DNA from 2 places in the Bacillus mojavensis genome. Region 2 is predicted to be linked to the other one. Evidence: a T-box and tRNA genes for the amino acid it is inferred to sense, from the RefSeq annotation. Region 2 holds a T-box; the other holds one or more tRNA genes.

Region 1 (7,288 bases), 1.4 Mb from region 2:
AGTTGAAAAGCCGAGCGGACGAATCAGATGGAGCGTTGTATCTGTTGCTGCGCAAGTACGTGCGATATTCCCTGTATTAGCAGGAATTTCTGGTTGATATAAAACGACATGTAATGCCACTGTGTTCACCTCTAATTTTTCTTATCCGCTCATCATTATATCATTAATTACTCTTTTGTCGTATCATCAACGATATGAAAAAAGGCATATCGGATAGACGGTGTGTATGCTGTTGAATCTTCGTAAGACCAATACCTCATCCGGCTGTCATAGGACTGGGCGTTGACAAGCGGCATATTGCCTTTATCCTTCGCCACCACAATCGTTGTGTGATTAAACCGGCCATCTCCTTCAAAATCATAGCAAATCACATCACCCGGCACCAGCTCTTCCGCTGATTTTACACGCACCGCCCGAAGGCCAGCCTTTGAATTCGTCAAATACATTTTCATCGAGTGAGCCACCGTCCAGCTATAGCTCCAAGAACTTTGTTTCATCCACCAGCCAGATCCTCTGTTCGGGTGGCCTCGCATTGGTGCTCCCCCTGCATGAAGACACTGAGAAATAAAATTCGTGCAATTATCGCTGAAATTTTTATAAGCCGGATTACGCTTGTTCCAATATTTTTCGGCATATTGTACCGCTCCGAGCCGGTCATATTGAAAAGCTCGGCCAAACGCCTCCCTTTCTTCCTGGGAATAGTCAATAATGCTTTGGCCTTCACTAAATCCCGCCGGTTTTTTTTTCACTTCCTGATCCTTAATCAGAATTTGATCATAAAGAAAAGCGACTCTTTCTTCTATATGCTCTTCCATATACAGAGTTTCATCCTGCTCCTTGTATAAATATTCGAAGTGTATGATATACCTGATGCAGGTGGTTCCGTCATCCTCAACCTGCACATTGTCAATGACAGCTTTCGCTTTCGCTTTTATCATCTCAATCTTACGTTTTTCCAGAAGCTTCTTCTTACGTTCCATGACTTCCAGGTCTCCGACTTGAGGCTCCTGTCTCAGATCATGCCCGTTCACCAGATAGCTAAGACGCTCCTCCGCTAGTTGTTCTAATATGTGCTTCAAGTTCACCCCACCCGACATACTTTTTTATAGAGAAAAAACACTTGGCTGCATCTCAAGTGTTTTTTCCTTCTGCTCTATACGTATGTCAGGACAAGACTTATTTAGTCATGCCGGCTTTTAGCAATTCAATTCCTTTTTCAATTTCCTGCTTTGCCTCTTCATCATTTTCTTTTTCCAGTGCTTTTTCAAGCTCCTCCGCGTATGTGTTGTCTCCGATTTTCCCGATCGCCCAGGCAGCCGTCCCCCTGATGACCGGGCGCGGATCTTTATGCATAAGCTCCGTCAGTTCAGACAGTGCGGAGGTGTCTTTAAAGTGGGCAAGCGCCAGAATCGCATTCCGTTGAATCGGTTTTTTTCCGCGCCACGAGCCTGAAACATGTCCGAATTTCTCTTTAAATTCACGGTTGCTGATGGTTAAAAGCGGCTTCAATAATGGTTTTGCAATCTCGGGATCCGGTTCCATTTCAGGATGAAGATGAAAATCCTTCCCTTTATTGATTGGACATACCGTTTGGCACGTATCGCATCCATACAGGCGGTTTCCAATTTTCGTGCGGAATTCATCCGGCAAAAATCCTTTTGTCTGGGTCAGAAAAGATATACAGCGCTGAGCGTTAAGCTGCCCAGGGTTCACAAGCGCTCCCGTCGGGCATGCATCTAAACATTTGGTGCATGATCCGCACATATCCTCAATTGGCACATCCGGCTCGAAAGGTATATTTGTAATCATTTCCGCCAAATACACATAAGACCCGTACTCCGGCGTTGTAATCATACAGTTTTTGGCGCTGAACCCAATTCCGGCCCGTTCCGCTACTGCCCGATCAGACAATTCACCCGTATCGACCATTGATTTTGTCCTGATATCCTCATGCTTGCTTCTCAGAAAATCCTCCAGAAGATCAAGCTTTTCCCGCAGGACGTCATGATAATCCTTTCCCCAGGAGGCTCTGCAAAAAATGCCTCTGCGCTCAGTTCGCGTGCTTCTTGGCGCATCCTTCATTCTCGAAGGATAAGCAAGCGCAATGGCCACGATTGATTTCGCTTTCGGCAAAAGCAGCGTTGGCGTCACTCTTTTTTCAATATCAGGCTCTTCAAAACCGGAAAGATATCCGAGTGACTCCTGAAGAATCAAACGGTCTTTTAAACTGTCAAATGTATCAGCGGTCGTAAAACCGATCTTGTCCACGCCAATGCTTTTTGCGTATTCAATTAATTCTTCTTTCAGCTGATAAACGTTCATGTTTTGCACAGCCTCCTTTCTTTGTGATAAAACAATAAGCCGTTGTATAATAGGGTGATATCCCGTAATTGGAGTGAATACATGTGAATATCAAACTTGATCCTGTTATTACTGAACGTGCGGCAGGAATAAATGCAGCCGCTGTGATATATGAAAATATTGAAGTCGGCTCCTCTCCGCAAATGCTGAAAGGCAGACTTCGTTTATTTCAAGAGTCTCTGTTTTTTGACTATGCGGACGGCGGAATATCGGACCAGCCTTTCGTCAAAGAATGGCAGACAATCTTTAAGCAGCTGGACCCTTCATTCGAGGGAGAAAAAACGCCGATGGAGCAAATGCTGATCCCGATATCCAAAGAACAATTCATGGAAAGCGAGGATTCAGCCCATGATACCATACATTTTTTCGCGTTAAAATATTCTCTCCCCATTATGATCTATGATGCCGGCAAGCTTCAGGAGCCAGTCCGGATTTCAATAGGAGAAAAAAATAACATACTGATTTATTCTGATGAAAACGGTGTATTTGGCGACTTCAAAACCAACGTCAATCAAAAACCCGTGACAGCAGATACAAAAAGCATGCTGCAAATCATCTTTTTCCCGCCATCGATTGAAAAAGAAAACGCCGTTAACCTTTTAACATCATTAACGAAAATGTTTGAACAAATTCACGGCGGCGGCCATACAGTACATTGGCTTACGTAAAAGAACACGAGATTCGTGTTCTTTTTTACATAAAAAAACGCAATACTTCGTTTATCTGAGAAACGAAACACTGCGTTAATAACGTATGTATGGAGCGGGTGATGAGAATCGAACTCACGACATCAGCTTGGAAGGCTGAGGTTTTACCACTAAACTACACCCGCATTTGTGATTGTCGGTGTCAGCACCGCTTTGACTTTTATTATGTTACACGTTTATTAAATTTTCGTCAAGGGAATATAAAAAATTTGTCGAAAAAAATTTTTATTTTTGCAATGTTGTTAAGTTACATTTACATAATGTTAAATAAACTATACAATGGAAGAAAGTGAGAATGTGAAGGTGGCATACGTCATGATGAAAAATAAAGTGAAAGAGCTCAGAGCGCGCTTCAGCTATTCTCAGGAAAAACTCGGAGAAACGGTCGGCGTTACGAGACAAACGGTAGCAGCAATTGAAAAAGGAGACTATGTTCCCTCACTGTTATTAGCATTAAAAATCTGCAAAGCCTTCTCCATGCAAATGGAGGATGTCTTTTGGCTAGAGGAGGAAGACTAATATGGGCATGAAAACAAAAGCAGCATTTCACCTCGTTTTGTTCGGCCTTGCATGCTGGACACTGGTTGCATACTTTAAAGCTTCAGAAGGCATTGGAGCCTTTTTCAGCACAAGGAACGGCCAGATGATGTTTGAAATAAACATCACCCCGTTTATTCTTTTTATTGCGGCAGCTGCGGTTTATATGTATTTACAAAAGAAAAGCGGTCCTGCGTCAAAAAATCTCCTGCTGCCAGATGAATTTGAGGAACAGGATGAAAGAGAGCAGATGATGACGGCAAAAGCCTGCCGTGCGTCATATATCGCCGTCTACTTTTCACTGCCTGCTGCCGCTGTCCTGCTCATTTTTTATCCGCTGTTTCAATCACACATTCCCTTTTTCCCTATTATTGTCGTGTTTATCGTCATGATCATCCAGCACCTATCCTACGTCATTTCCTTCAAGAAAAATGAAAAAAACTCCGGCGCGATGTAATCGTCCGGAGTTTTTTCTTACCAGCTTGCTTTTTTCACACCGGGAATGTGGCCTTTATGCGCCAGCTCCCTAAAAGCAATTCTGGACATTTTAAATTTTCTCATATATCCTCTCGGGCGGCCCGTTACCATACAGCGGTTATGGAGTCTTCCAGGTGCTGAATCTCTCGGCAGCTGACTGAGAGCTTCGTAATCTCCTTTTGCCTTTAACTCCTGTCTAATAGCTGCATATTGTTCAACAAGCTTCTGGCGTTTCAATTCTTTTGCCACTTTTGATTTCTTAGCCAAGAAAAAACCTCCTTTAAATCGTAATAATTACGATTTAAAATGTATCATGTTGTATTCTAAAATGCAAGCACATCGCTCGGTAAAACAGACGGTCTAAGCCGTCCATTCTATTTATGCAATTCAACATAATAAAGCAGAGCATCTTTATGTTTGATCAGTTCATTTTTGTTTTCAGAGGTTTTCATTGTACCGTTAGAATCTTTTATACTGCTGCCGATCAATACAGGTTTTCCGAAAGAAATCGGCTCCGCTGATGATATATTCTGAGTCATTTCCTGTGTACTGCTGACGTCACGCTGAAACGATGAAGCAGCCGTGCTGCTCCCTTGTTCATCAACAATGCCAAAGTCAACGGTACTCATTTTTTTCTTCTCTTCCTCATTCTCAAAATAAACAAATTGTAATGTATCGGGATTTTCTTCTGTGTAATCAGCAGTTATCGGACCTATCGTTTCAACAAGCTTTCCGTTTTGATAATGTTCAATGTACATGTCAGCCTCAGAAATGCTTTCGTTGATATTAGTCACTTCCGCAGCGAAGGAATGTGGAGCCGCAATCTTCATTCTGTTTTTTTCTATATCTGAAACATCTGCCTCTTTGATTTCCATGTGCTTCGTATTTCCGCATGCAGACAGCATAATCATCAGAGAAAAGGCACTAATAAGTATTCTCATAAAAACAGCCTCCTTTTTTGATTATCATACCATGCTCGGAGGCTGTGTTTTCACTTAAACTGATGCTTGATTCTCTTTGACAAAATAAGTGTTTCCGACGGCTTCTCCTCTTTTTTTCTGAAGCTTCCTTGTCCGCTCATTTTCGAACGGCAAAAGCGGAAAGACGAGCTCTGCAAAATAGTACGCTTCCTCTAAATGAGGGTAGCCAGAAAAAATAAATGATTCAATGCCAAGGGCCTGGTACTCCGCTATACGGTCGGCAATGGTCTGCGGATCTCCGACAAGAGCAGTGCCTGCCCCTCCTCTGACCAGGCCGATACCCGCCCACAGATTCGGGCTGATTTCAAGCTTTGTCCGATCGCCTCGATGAAGCTCCGCCATCCGCCTTTGACCCGAAGAATCAGCACGGCGCAAAGCGTCCTGTGCTTTGGCAATCGTGTCATCATCCAAATGGCTGATTAAACGCTCAGCCGCTTCCCACGCCTCATGTTCTGTTTCACGTGCGATCACATGCAGCCTGATGCCGAACCGCACAGTTCTTCCCTCTTTTTCCGCTTGCTTTTTGACTCTCTCAATCTTTTCTTTTACCTGCTCAGGAGGCTCACCCCACGTTAAATACACATCTGTATGCTTTGCCGCGACTTCAATTCCAGCCTGTGAGGATCCGCCGAAATAGATAGGCGGGTGCGGTGTTTGCCGCGGTGGGAATAGCAAATTGCTGTTTTCCACTTTTATATGTTTTCCTTCAAAGGTAACCGTTTCTCCGCGCAAAAGCCCCCGCCAAACAGTTAAAAATTCGTCCGTTGCTTCATAGCGCTCATCATGACTGATAAACAGTCCGTCCCCGGCTAGCTCGTACGGATCGCCCCCTGCCACAACATTAATCAAGAGCCGTCCATCTGAAATGTGATCTAAGGTAGAGGTCATTCTGGCTGCAAGAGAAGGCTGCATTAACCCGGGCCGTACCGCGACTAAAAACTTTAAGTCTTTTGTTTCTCCCGCTAACGCCGAGGCGGTGAGCCAAGGGTCCTCGCACGATCTTCCCGTCGGCAGTAGGACTCCTGTATACCCTAGCCTGTCAGCGGCCTGCGCCACTTGTTTAAAGTATTCATGATCCGCCGTCCGTCCATCGCTTTCCGACCCTAAATACCTTGCGTCTCCATGCGTCGGAATAAACCAAAGAATGTCCATATCAATCTCTCCTTTTCGTCTATTTTCCCTCGTAACTGTTTCTCCACTTTAACAGCTTTCGTTCAAGCAGCCTGACAAAAGAATCCGTCAGCTTACCAACCACCGCAAAAATGATAATCCCGGCAAACACTTTATTCGTTTGTGAAAATTGTCTGGCATCCATGATCATGTAACCGACCCCTGAGCTTGAACCCATCAGCTCCGCTACAACAAGCCCAAGCCATGCAATACCTAGCGATAAACGAATGCCGAGCAATATATTGGGCAGGGATGCCGGCACAATCACTTTTGTCATCTGCTTGTGCCATTTAAATTCAAGCACCCGGGCAACTTCGAACAGCTTAGCGTCAACTCCGCGAATGCCGTTAAATGTATTGATATACACAGGGAAGAAAGCGCCGAGCGCAATCAGCAAAATTTTAGATATTTCATCAAAACCGAACCATAAAATAAACAGCGGCGTGACAGCCAAATGCGGAACGGTTCTGAGCATTTGCAATGATGGGTCAAGATACAATTCCGTCCGTTTAGAGAATCCGGCCAAAATACCAATCAAAAGTCCAAGCCCCGCACCAAGTACAAAACCAAGCGCTGCGCGGTATATACTGATTTGCAGATGACCAAAGAGCTCGCCTGTCAAAATGAGTTCTTTAAACGTCAGCAAGATCGCAACAGGAGTAGGGAGCACTGTCGCCGACACGATGCCAAGACTGCCGATCACCTGCCAGATGGCTATGAGCACAGCAGGCAGCAGAAGCCCCTTTGCCCACCCGTATTTGATTCTATGGGGCTTTCTTTGTATCGCTTCAGCATTTGCTTTCGGCAGTGAACCTGCAGCCTCTGCTTTCATGATGGATCACCTCCAGAGACGTTTTCCTTTAACGCTTTTTTGATAAATGAATTATCAACAACTTCTCTCACATCAATTTTCTTATCTATCGCTTTTGTTTTAAATTGAAAATCCGCTGTCTCCTGCTGCGCTTTTATAATGTCTTCACGAATAACCTCATTCAGAGGCTCCGTATTTTTCAGCACATTTTCTACGACCTTTTTATCGAGATCTTTTATTTTTGC
Region 2 (7,288 bases):
TATGACTTCAACGATATCTGCCGACTTTTGCACCTTGTCTACAATTTCATCTGGTATCCGATTTCCCATCTTATAACACTCCGTCGTACATTATTCGATGTTTTAGTGCAAAATCCCTTCATCGTTCGACAGGATTTTTTGCAGCAGCGTAACAAATCGTTCTCGATCTTCATGATTCAATTTTTTAGGCCCTTTGGCATAAATGCCTTTTCTCCTTTGTTTGCCGGAAACATGACGGCCTTCAAGGGCAAAATCAATCGTATCTTCCTTGTAAAGACGTCCTCTCTCCGACATGACAGTGACGTTCCTGTTCAGAAGCAGGGACGCTAAACCAATATCCTGCGTCACCACGACATCTCCCGGTTTTACATGATTTGCGATATATAAATCAGCAGCTTCTTTATGAGGATCAACATACTTCCATTTTTCTTCCTGACTTCTGGAAAGCTGGTAATGTTCAAATGAAGCGACAAAAAGAACTTGAACTTCATAATCGGATGCTGTTTGTAAAATTTCGTCTTTTACTGGACAAGCATCAGCATCGACAAAAATCGTCTTTTCTTTTTCATTAAGAAGAGTAATTCTCCATCCCTCCATTAAACTCCTGCATAAAAGCAAGCAAAATCGCACACCCTGCAAAAATGCGGGTGTATTTGAATTTGTCGAAAAATTTCCGGGAGAAATTCTTGACATCTTACCCATAATAGTTTATTCGTATCACACGAACCTTAAACCTAAAATTAATCATTTTATCACAATTTTTTATTATAATACAAACTTCACAAAGATGCTATTGTTTTTCATTATTCCCTTTTGGCAAAGTCAAAAACCCAGGATAGAGCGTCCTGAGTTACATGTTTTTCGTTTTGAGATGATGGATAATATTTGCTGTTTCTTCTACTGCTTTATTTGAAACATCTACAACTTGGCAGCCGATTCGATCCACGATCTTTTCGAAATATTCCAGTTCCTCTTTAATTCTGTTGATATTTGCATAAATGGCCTTGTCATTGAGGCCAAGTGATTTTAACCGTTCTTTTCTGATATGATTCAGTTTATCCGGACTGATCTTCAGGCCGATGCATTTTTTCGGGTCAACATTAAAGAGCTCTTCCGGCGGGTCAACCTCCGGAACAATCGGGACATTGGCAACCTTCAGCCGCTTGTGGGCAAGATATTGAGATAACGGTGTTTTAGAGGTTCTCGATACACCGATCAAAACGATATCAGCTTTTAAAATGCCTCGTGGGTCACGCCCATCATCGTATTTAACAGCAAACTCAATGGCTTCGACCTTTTTGAAATAATCTTCATCAAGCTGGCGGACCCGTCCCGGTTCATACTTCGCCGTTAAACCGTAGGCTGTTTCCATTTTATCAATTAACGGGCCGATAATATCATAATATAAGACATTTGCTTTTTCCGCTTCGGCAATCAAATATTCTCTTATTTCCGGCACCACAAGTGTAAAACAGATAATGCCTCCATCTGCTTTTGCAAGCGAAATCACTTCATTGATAGTGCCAATGTCTTCAACATAAGGAATTCTTCTTACATGTGTATCGTCTGCTGATCCGTTAAATTGGCTTAATGCAGCTTTGACTACCAATTCAGCCGTTTCACCGACGGAATCCGATACGACATAGATGATGCGGTTATTCATATTATCCCCCCGTTAGTCTGCGCTCTTATAGGATTTCATTTTCTGATAAACTGACAAGTATTTTGGTCATATTCGTTTTCGTCACTCTGCCGATCACTTCATATCCTTTATCGGTATCTTTGATGACAGGCAGCGCATCGATTTGTTTTTCAATTAAGTGCTTTGCAATGTCCATCACATAATCCTCGCGTCTGCACACTGTAATATTCGGCATTCTAGTCATAATAATGTGCACAGGGACAGAAGTAAGCTCCTGCTGGCCGATGCTGGCTCGTAGTAAATCCTTTCGTGAAAGCACTCCGACTAAAACAGCATCACGGTCCACTACAAACAGAGTACCTACATCTTCTAAAAACATGGTGCAAATCGCATCATATACAGAAACGTTTTCGTGAATAACGACGGGGATAGATTGAAAGTCTTTCACCTGAAGCTTTTTCAGTTTATCTGCCAGCAGCTGCGTACCGGTTTTTCCAGTATAGAAATAACCGACTCTCGGGCGCGCCTCAAGGAAACCTGACATGGTGAGTATGGCTAAATCAGGACGCAGTGTTGCTCTCGTTAAATTCAGCTGTTCGGCAATATGCTCCCCTGTAATCGGTCCGTTTTCTTTTACAATCTGCAAAATATGTTCTTGCCGTTTATTTAGTTCGATCGTACTCACCACCTTTTCACTTCATATCTATGTAAAGAGAATAATAAACCATATTATAACGTAAATGCTCTGTAATCAAACAAAAAAACGTTCAAATGGGGAAAAGACGATTACCGATCACACAGCAACCGCCTTTTCTCTCTTTATTTTACAATAAGGGCATTCATATTAGCAAAGGACTTGATCTGATCCGCCAAGTTTACCATTTGCGCTAATCGGTTTGCCTTTAATGCCTCGTTATCAGCAATAACCATCGTATGGTCGAAATAAGCATCGATCGGTTCCTTCAAGGCTGCTAGTGAAGAAAGTGCCGCCTCATAATCTTTTTTGCTGAAACTTTCCTGCAGATTTTGTTTAGCAGTTTGATAAGCTTCGTACAGCTTCGCTTCGTATTCATTTTCGAACAATTCAGGCTGAATATCTCCGCGAACTCCTTTTTTGCTGATAGAGATCACTCGGCCTAAAGCTTCAGCTGTTTCTTTAAAGCCCGAGGCACCCAGTTTTTGTTCCAGCACTTGCGCTTTGTGGAGCGCTGAATACGGCTCAAGCTCAGAGCTTTCCAGCACGGCATCTATTACATCATGTCTGATCTGCTCCGCATTTAAGACGTATTTTAGACGCTGAGTGAAGAAATCTAACAGTTCGGTTTCTTTTTCCGTTTGTACGAAAGTCAACAGCTCTTCAAACGAAATGCCCCAGTTCCGGTCCAGCAGAATCGCAACAATACCGCTCGCTTGGCGGCGCAAGCCGTAAGGATCCTGTGAACCAGTCGGAATGACGCCAATAGAGAAGAAGGATGCGATTGTATCTAGCTTATCCGCCATTGCCACGACTGCCCCAGTGAAAGTGGAAGGTGTTTCTCCGCCTGCGGATCTAGGCATATAGTGTTCGTTGACAGCCGCAGCTACAGCATCATGTTCGCCAAGCATTCTCGCATACTTTTCACCCATAATTCCTTGAAGCTCAGGGAATTCATATATCATATGTGTCACAAGGTCGAACTTAGAAATTTCAGCAGCACGTTTCACGTGTTTTAATGTATCTTCATCAGCTTGAAGACGGACAGCAAGCTTCTCTGCGATCGCTGTTACTCTTCTTACCTTATCAGCGAGAGAGCCAAGCTCTTCATGGAACACAATGTTTTCAAGCTTCTTCACATTTTCATCAATGTTCAGCTTCTGATCTTCCTTGTAGAAGAAGGAAGCATCGGATAAACGTGCACGCAGCACTTTCTCATTGCCTCGCGCGACATTTTCAATCGCGTGGCTGTTTCCGTTACGGACTGTGATAAAGTAAGGAAGCAAATCTCCGTTCTTGTCTTTAACAGGGAAATAGCGCTGATGCTCTTTCATTGTCGTTACAAGCACTTCCTCAGGAATGGACAGGAACTCAGATTCAAATGAACCGTAAAGAGCCGTCGGATACTCTACTAAATGATTGACTTCATCAAGGAGGTCCTCGTCAACCGGAATACTCCATTTGTTTTCTTCGGCCATTGCTTCCAGCTGCGATTGAATCATGTGTTTGCGAACATTTGGATCAGCAATCACATGCTGCTCTTTCAGCTGTTCTTCATAACTTGAAGGCGATTCAATAGACACTTCATGACCCAGGAAACGGTGCCCCTGTGTCGTCCGACCTGACTCAACATTTGTGATTGCAAACGGAATGACATCCTGGCCAAATAAAGCGACAATCCATTTAATCGGACGGATATAACGCAGATCTTCATTTCCCCATCTCATGTTTTTCGGGAAATGAAGGCTTGTAATTAAGCTGTTCAGTTCAGGCAGAAGTGTTTTGGTTTCTTGGCCTGCTTGGAATTTTTGCACAAAAACATATTCTGTGCCTTTTATTTCTTTCATGTACAAGTCTTCCATGCTGGCACCTTGCCCTTTTGAAAACCCAATCGCCGCTTTTGTCCAGTTGCCGTCAGCATCAAGGGCGATTTTTTTTGCAGGCCCTTTTGCTTCTTCTTTTATATCATCCTGCTTTTCTGCTACACCCTTTACGAAAACAGCAAGGCGTCTCGGTGTATTAAAAAGCTTCACTTCACCGTGTGCGATATTTTTTTCTGCAAGCCAGCCTGTCAGCTTTTCGCCAAGCTGAACCATGCTTTCATTCAAAAAGCGCGCCGGCATTTCCTCTAATCCGATCTCTAAAAGTAAATCCTGTTTACTCATGAGAAGAACCCTCCCCTTTAAGCATTGGGAACCCTAGTTTTTCTCGTTCCTCATAATAGGTTTTTGCGACTTTCCTTGCTAAATTCCGCACTCTTCCGATATAGCCTGTCCGCTCTGTAACAGAGATTGCCCCTTTGGCATCAAGAAGGTTGAATGTGTGCGAGCATTTAAGCACGTAGTCATATGCAGGATGCACAAGACCGTTATCCATTTGCTTGATCGCTTCTTTTTCATACGTGCTGAATAATTGGAACAGCATATCAACATCAGATGTTTCAAATGTATAAACGGAATGCTCGTACTCAGCCATCATGAATAAATCTTTCACGGTAAACCCTGACGTCCACTCAAGATCAAATACATTTTCTTTATCTTGAATATAAGATGCCAGACGCTCAATTCCGTATGTAATCTCAACGGAAACAGGCTTACACTCGAGTCCTCCAACCTGCTGGAAATACGTGAATTGTGTAATTTCCATTCCGTCAAGCCATACTTCCCAGCCAAGACCCGCACAGCCTAAAGACGGATTTTCCCAGTTGTCTTCAACGAAACGGATGTCATGCTCAAGCGGATCAATTCCGAGAGCGCGCAAAGAGTCTAAATACAGCTCTTGAATGTTATCAGGTGACGGTTTAATGATGACCTGAAATTGATGATGCTGATAAAGTCTGTTCGGGTTTTCTCCATATCGGCCGTCAGCTGGGCGTCTTGACGGCTCAACGTAAGCCACTTTCCACGGCTCAGGACCGATACTGCGCAAAAATGTATACGGGCTCATCGTGCCGGCCCCTTTTTCTACATCGTATGCCTGCATGAGCACACAGCCTTCATTGGACCAATGCTTCTGCAGGGTTAGAATCATGTCTTGAATATTCATTTCAAGCACCTCCACTTTTCTTTCATAAAATTGCTGCGGCAGCAACCAAAAAACTCCCGTCTCTATGCTTGCCAGCCGCAAACATAGGGACGAGAGTTCTCCCGCGGTTCCACCCTAGTTGCTGAGAACCAAATCCCAGCCTCTTTTTTAAAATTGCTCAAGAATGCCTTTCGTTGCGTGCTCATCCTTAGCTTACACCGTCCTAAGGTCGCTTTTATGAGGTATACGCAAGTACTTCTTTCTCTCACTGCAACATATTTTATAATAAATGATCATATAAAAAGATGGGCCAGATGTCAACTTTTGTTTTCACCCATAAGATGTTTCATGCTCTCCATTTGATCTAAAAAGCGCTTCGATTTCAGATAAACTCCTGAATATTCTTCGTAGTACAAGTCAATAACTTGCTTTACTTCATCTTTCGTTTCCTGCTTTAAGGACACATTGCCAATCCTTGAAAGATCAAAGTAATAAAACAATCTCAATAGCCTTGCCGTTTGCGGTTTAATCGGCACCTTGTAAGGGTCTTTGTCAAAGCAGCGGTGGCAAATAAAACCGTTATCGCGAACAGAAAAATGGAATGTCCCATCCTGGCTTTTACAATGCACACAGTGATTAAGCTCAGGATACAGTCCCATCACAGCAAGCATCTTCATTTGAACAATGAAGGTGATAACATCCGGGTCAGTTCCTTCATCAAGCTGTTTAAAGGATTCTAAAATAAATTCAAACAAATAGGGATTTGGTTTTTTTTCTTCTGTGCCTTTGTCAACAAGCTCGGCAATAAAAGCTGCATATGCAGTTAAAAACAAATCCTCTCTGATGCCTCTCATGCTGAGAATCATTTCACCCTGCTGAAGGGTTCCGAGGCCTGTTGTTTTCTGCATTAAGAATGAACCATACAAAAAGGGCTGGCTGACTGCTGATAAACGGCTGTTCGGTTTTTTGGCTCCTCTGGCCATAACACCTATTTTTCCGTACTCTCTTGTCAGTAAAGTAACTATTTTATTCGTCTCTCCGTAATCATTGGTACGAAGAACGATTCCTTCACATTTTGTCAGCATTTCCGCACCTTCCTAAAACAGGAGCGGTCAAGAGGTCTATAAAATTGGAAAATCAAATCGGGCTAGCTCATCTTCTAGTTCTTCGGGTCTTTCCATGTTCTCTTTTTCCAGTTCTTTAAAAAGAAGATACGTATCAACATTTCCTGTTTGAGAAAATACGTTCCAGGTAAAATTCAACACAAGAAACCCACCTTTCTGTAGTTAAACTAGCTTACCTAAACTCCAAATTCTTACCTTTATCTTGACCAGATGTCCTCCATTTCATGTTAAACAAAATTTGCTAAGTTATCCCTGTTCATGTGAGATAATGACACAGCAAGAGATTAATATTCATCCTCTTTAAAGCCGAAGTCGCGAAGCTGGGACATTTTGTTACGCCAGTCTTTCTGCACTTTTACCCATAATTCAAGATAGACGCGAGAACCTAAGAGGGCCTCAATATCCGCTCTCGCTCTTTTTCCGACTTCTTTCAGCAGGCTGCCTTTTTTACCGATGACAATGCCTTTTTGAGAGTCACGTTCGACTACAATTGTTGCCGCCACGTGCACGGATCCGTTGTCCTGTCCTTTAATCGATTCGATGCTTACCGCAATGCTGTGCGGGATTTCTTCCCTTGTCAGATGCAGCACCTTTTCCCTGATCAACTCAGAAATAATAAAGCGCTCCGGATGATCGGTCACCTGATCACTTGGATAAAACTGAGGTCCTTCAGGCAAATAAGCTTCAATCTGCGCCAGCAAAGTTTCAATATTATTTCCCTCTAATGCAGAGATCGGAACAATTTCCTTAAAAGGATATCGCCCGCGGTATTCGTCAATTAACAGAAGCAATTGATCAGGATGG

What was found. A T-box is a leader RNA that pairs with one kind of tRNA and senses whether it is charged. The one in region 2 lies ahead of glyQ (glycine--tRNA ligase subunit alpha), so its partner is inferred to be a tRNA-Gly.
Region 1: it encodes a tRNA-Gly, which carries the amino acid that the T-box ahead of glyQ (glycine--tRNA ligase subunit alpha) is inferred to sense. The anticodon was not compared.

The regions. Positions count from the first base shown of each region.
Region 1 covers NZ_CP051464.1:962,117-969,404, reverse strand. The annotation lists gene trmL (tRNA (uridine(34)/cytosine(34)/5-carboxymethylaminomethyluridine(34)-2'-O)-methyltransferase TrmL) at 1-129, opposite strand, end outside; gene HC660_RS04995 (amidase domain-containing protein) at 168-1,097, opposite strand; gene queG (tRNA epoxyqueuosine(34) reductase QueG) at 1,177-2,322, opposite strand; gene HC660_RS04985 (hypothetical protein) at 2,406-3,029, shown strand; tRNA gene HC660_RS04980 (tRNA-Gly) at 3,120-3,193, opposite strand; gene HC660_RS04975 (helix-turn-helix transcriptional regulator) at 3,387-3,587, shown strand; gene HC660_RS04970 (hypothetical protein) at 3,589-4,062, shown strand; gene rpsN (30S ribosomal protein S14) at 4,080-4,349, opposite strand; gene HC660_RS04960 (YgaN family protein) at 4,457-4,987, opposite strand; gene ssuD (FMNH2-dependent alkanesulfonate monooxygenase) at 5,078-6,214, opposite strand; gene HC660_RS04950 (ABC transporter permease) at 6,234-7,067, opposite strand; gene HC660_RS04945 (aliphatic sulfonate ABC transporter substrate-binding protein) at 7,061-7,288, opposite strand, start outside.
Region 2 covers NZ_CP051464.1:2,399,874-2,407,161, forward strand. The annotation lists gene dnaG (DNA primase) at 1-69, opposite strand, end outside; gene HC660_RS12555 (YaiI/YqxD family protein) at 103-597, opposite strand; gene HC660_RS12560 (pyruvate, water dikinase regulatory protein) at 851-1,663, opposite strand; gene ccpN (transcriptional regulator CcpN) at 1,689-2,327, opposite strand; gene glyS (glycine--tRNA ligase subunit beta) at 2,462-4,501, opposite strand; gene glyQ (glycine--tRNA ligase subunit alpha) at 4,494-5,381, opposite strand; T-box leader at 5,464-5,638, opposite strand; gene recO (DNA repair protein RecO) at 5,678-6,445, opposite strand; gene HC660_RS12585 (YqzL family protein) at 6,482-6,625, opposite strand; gene era (GTPase Era) at 6,769-7,288, opposite strand, start outside.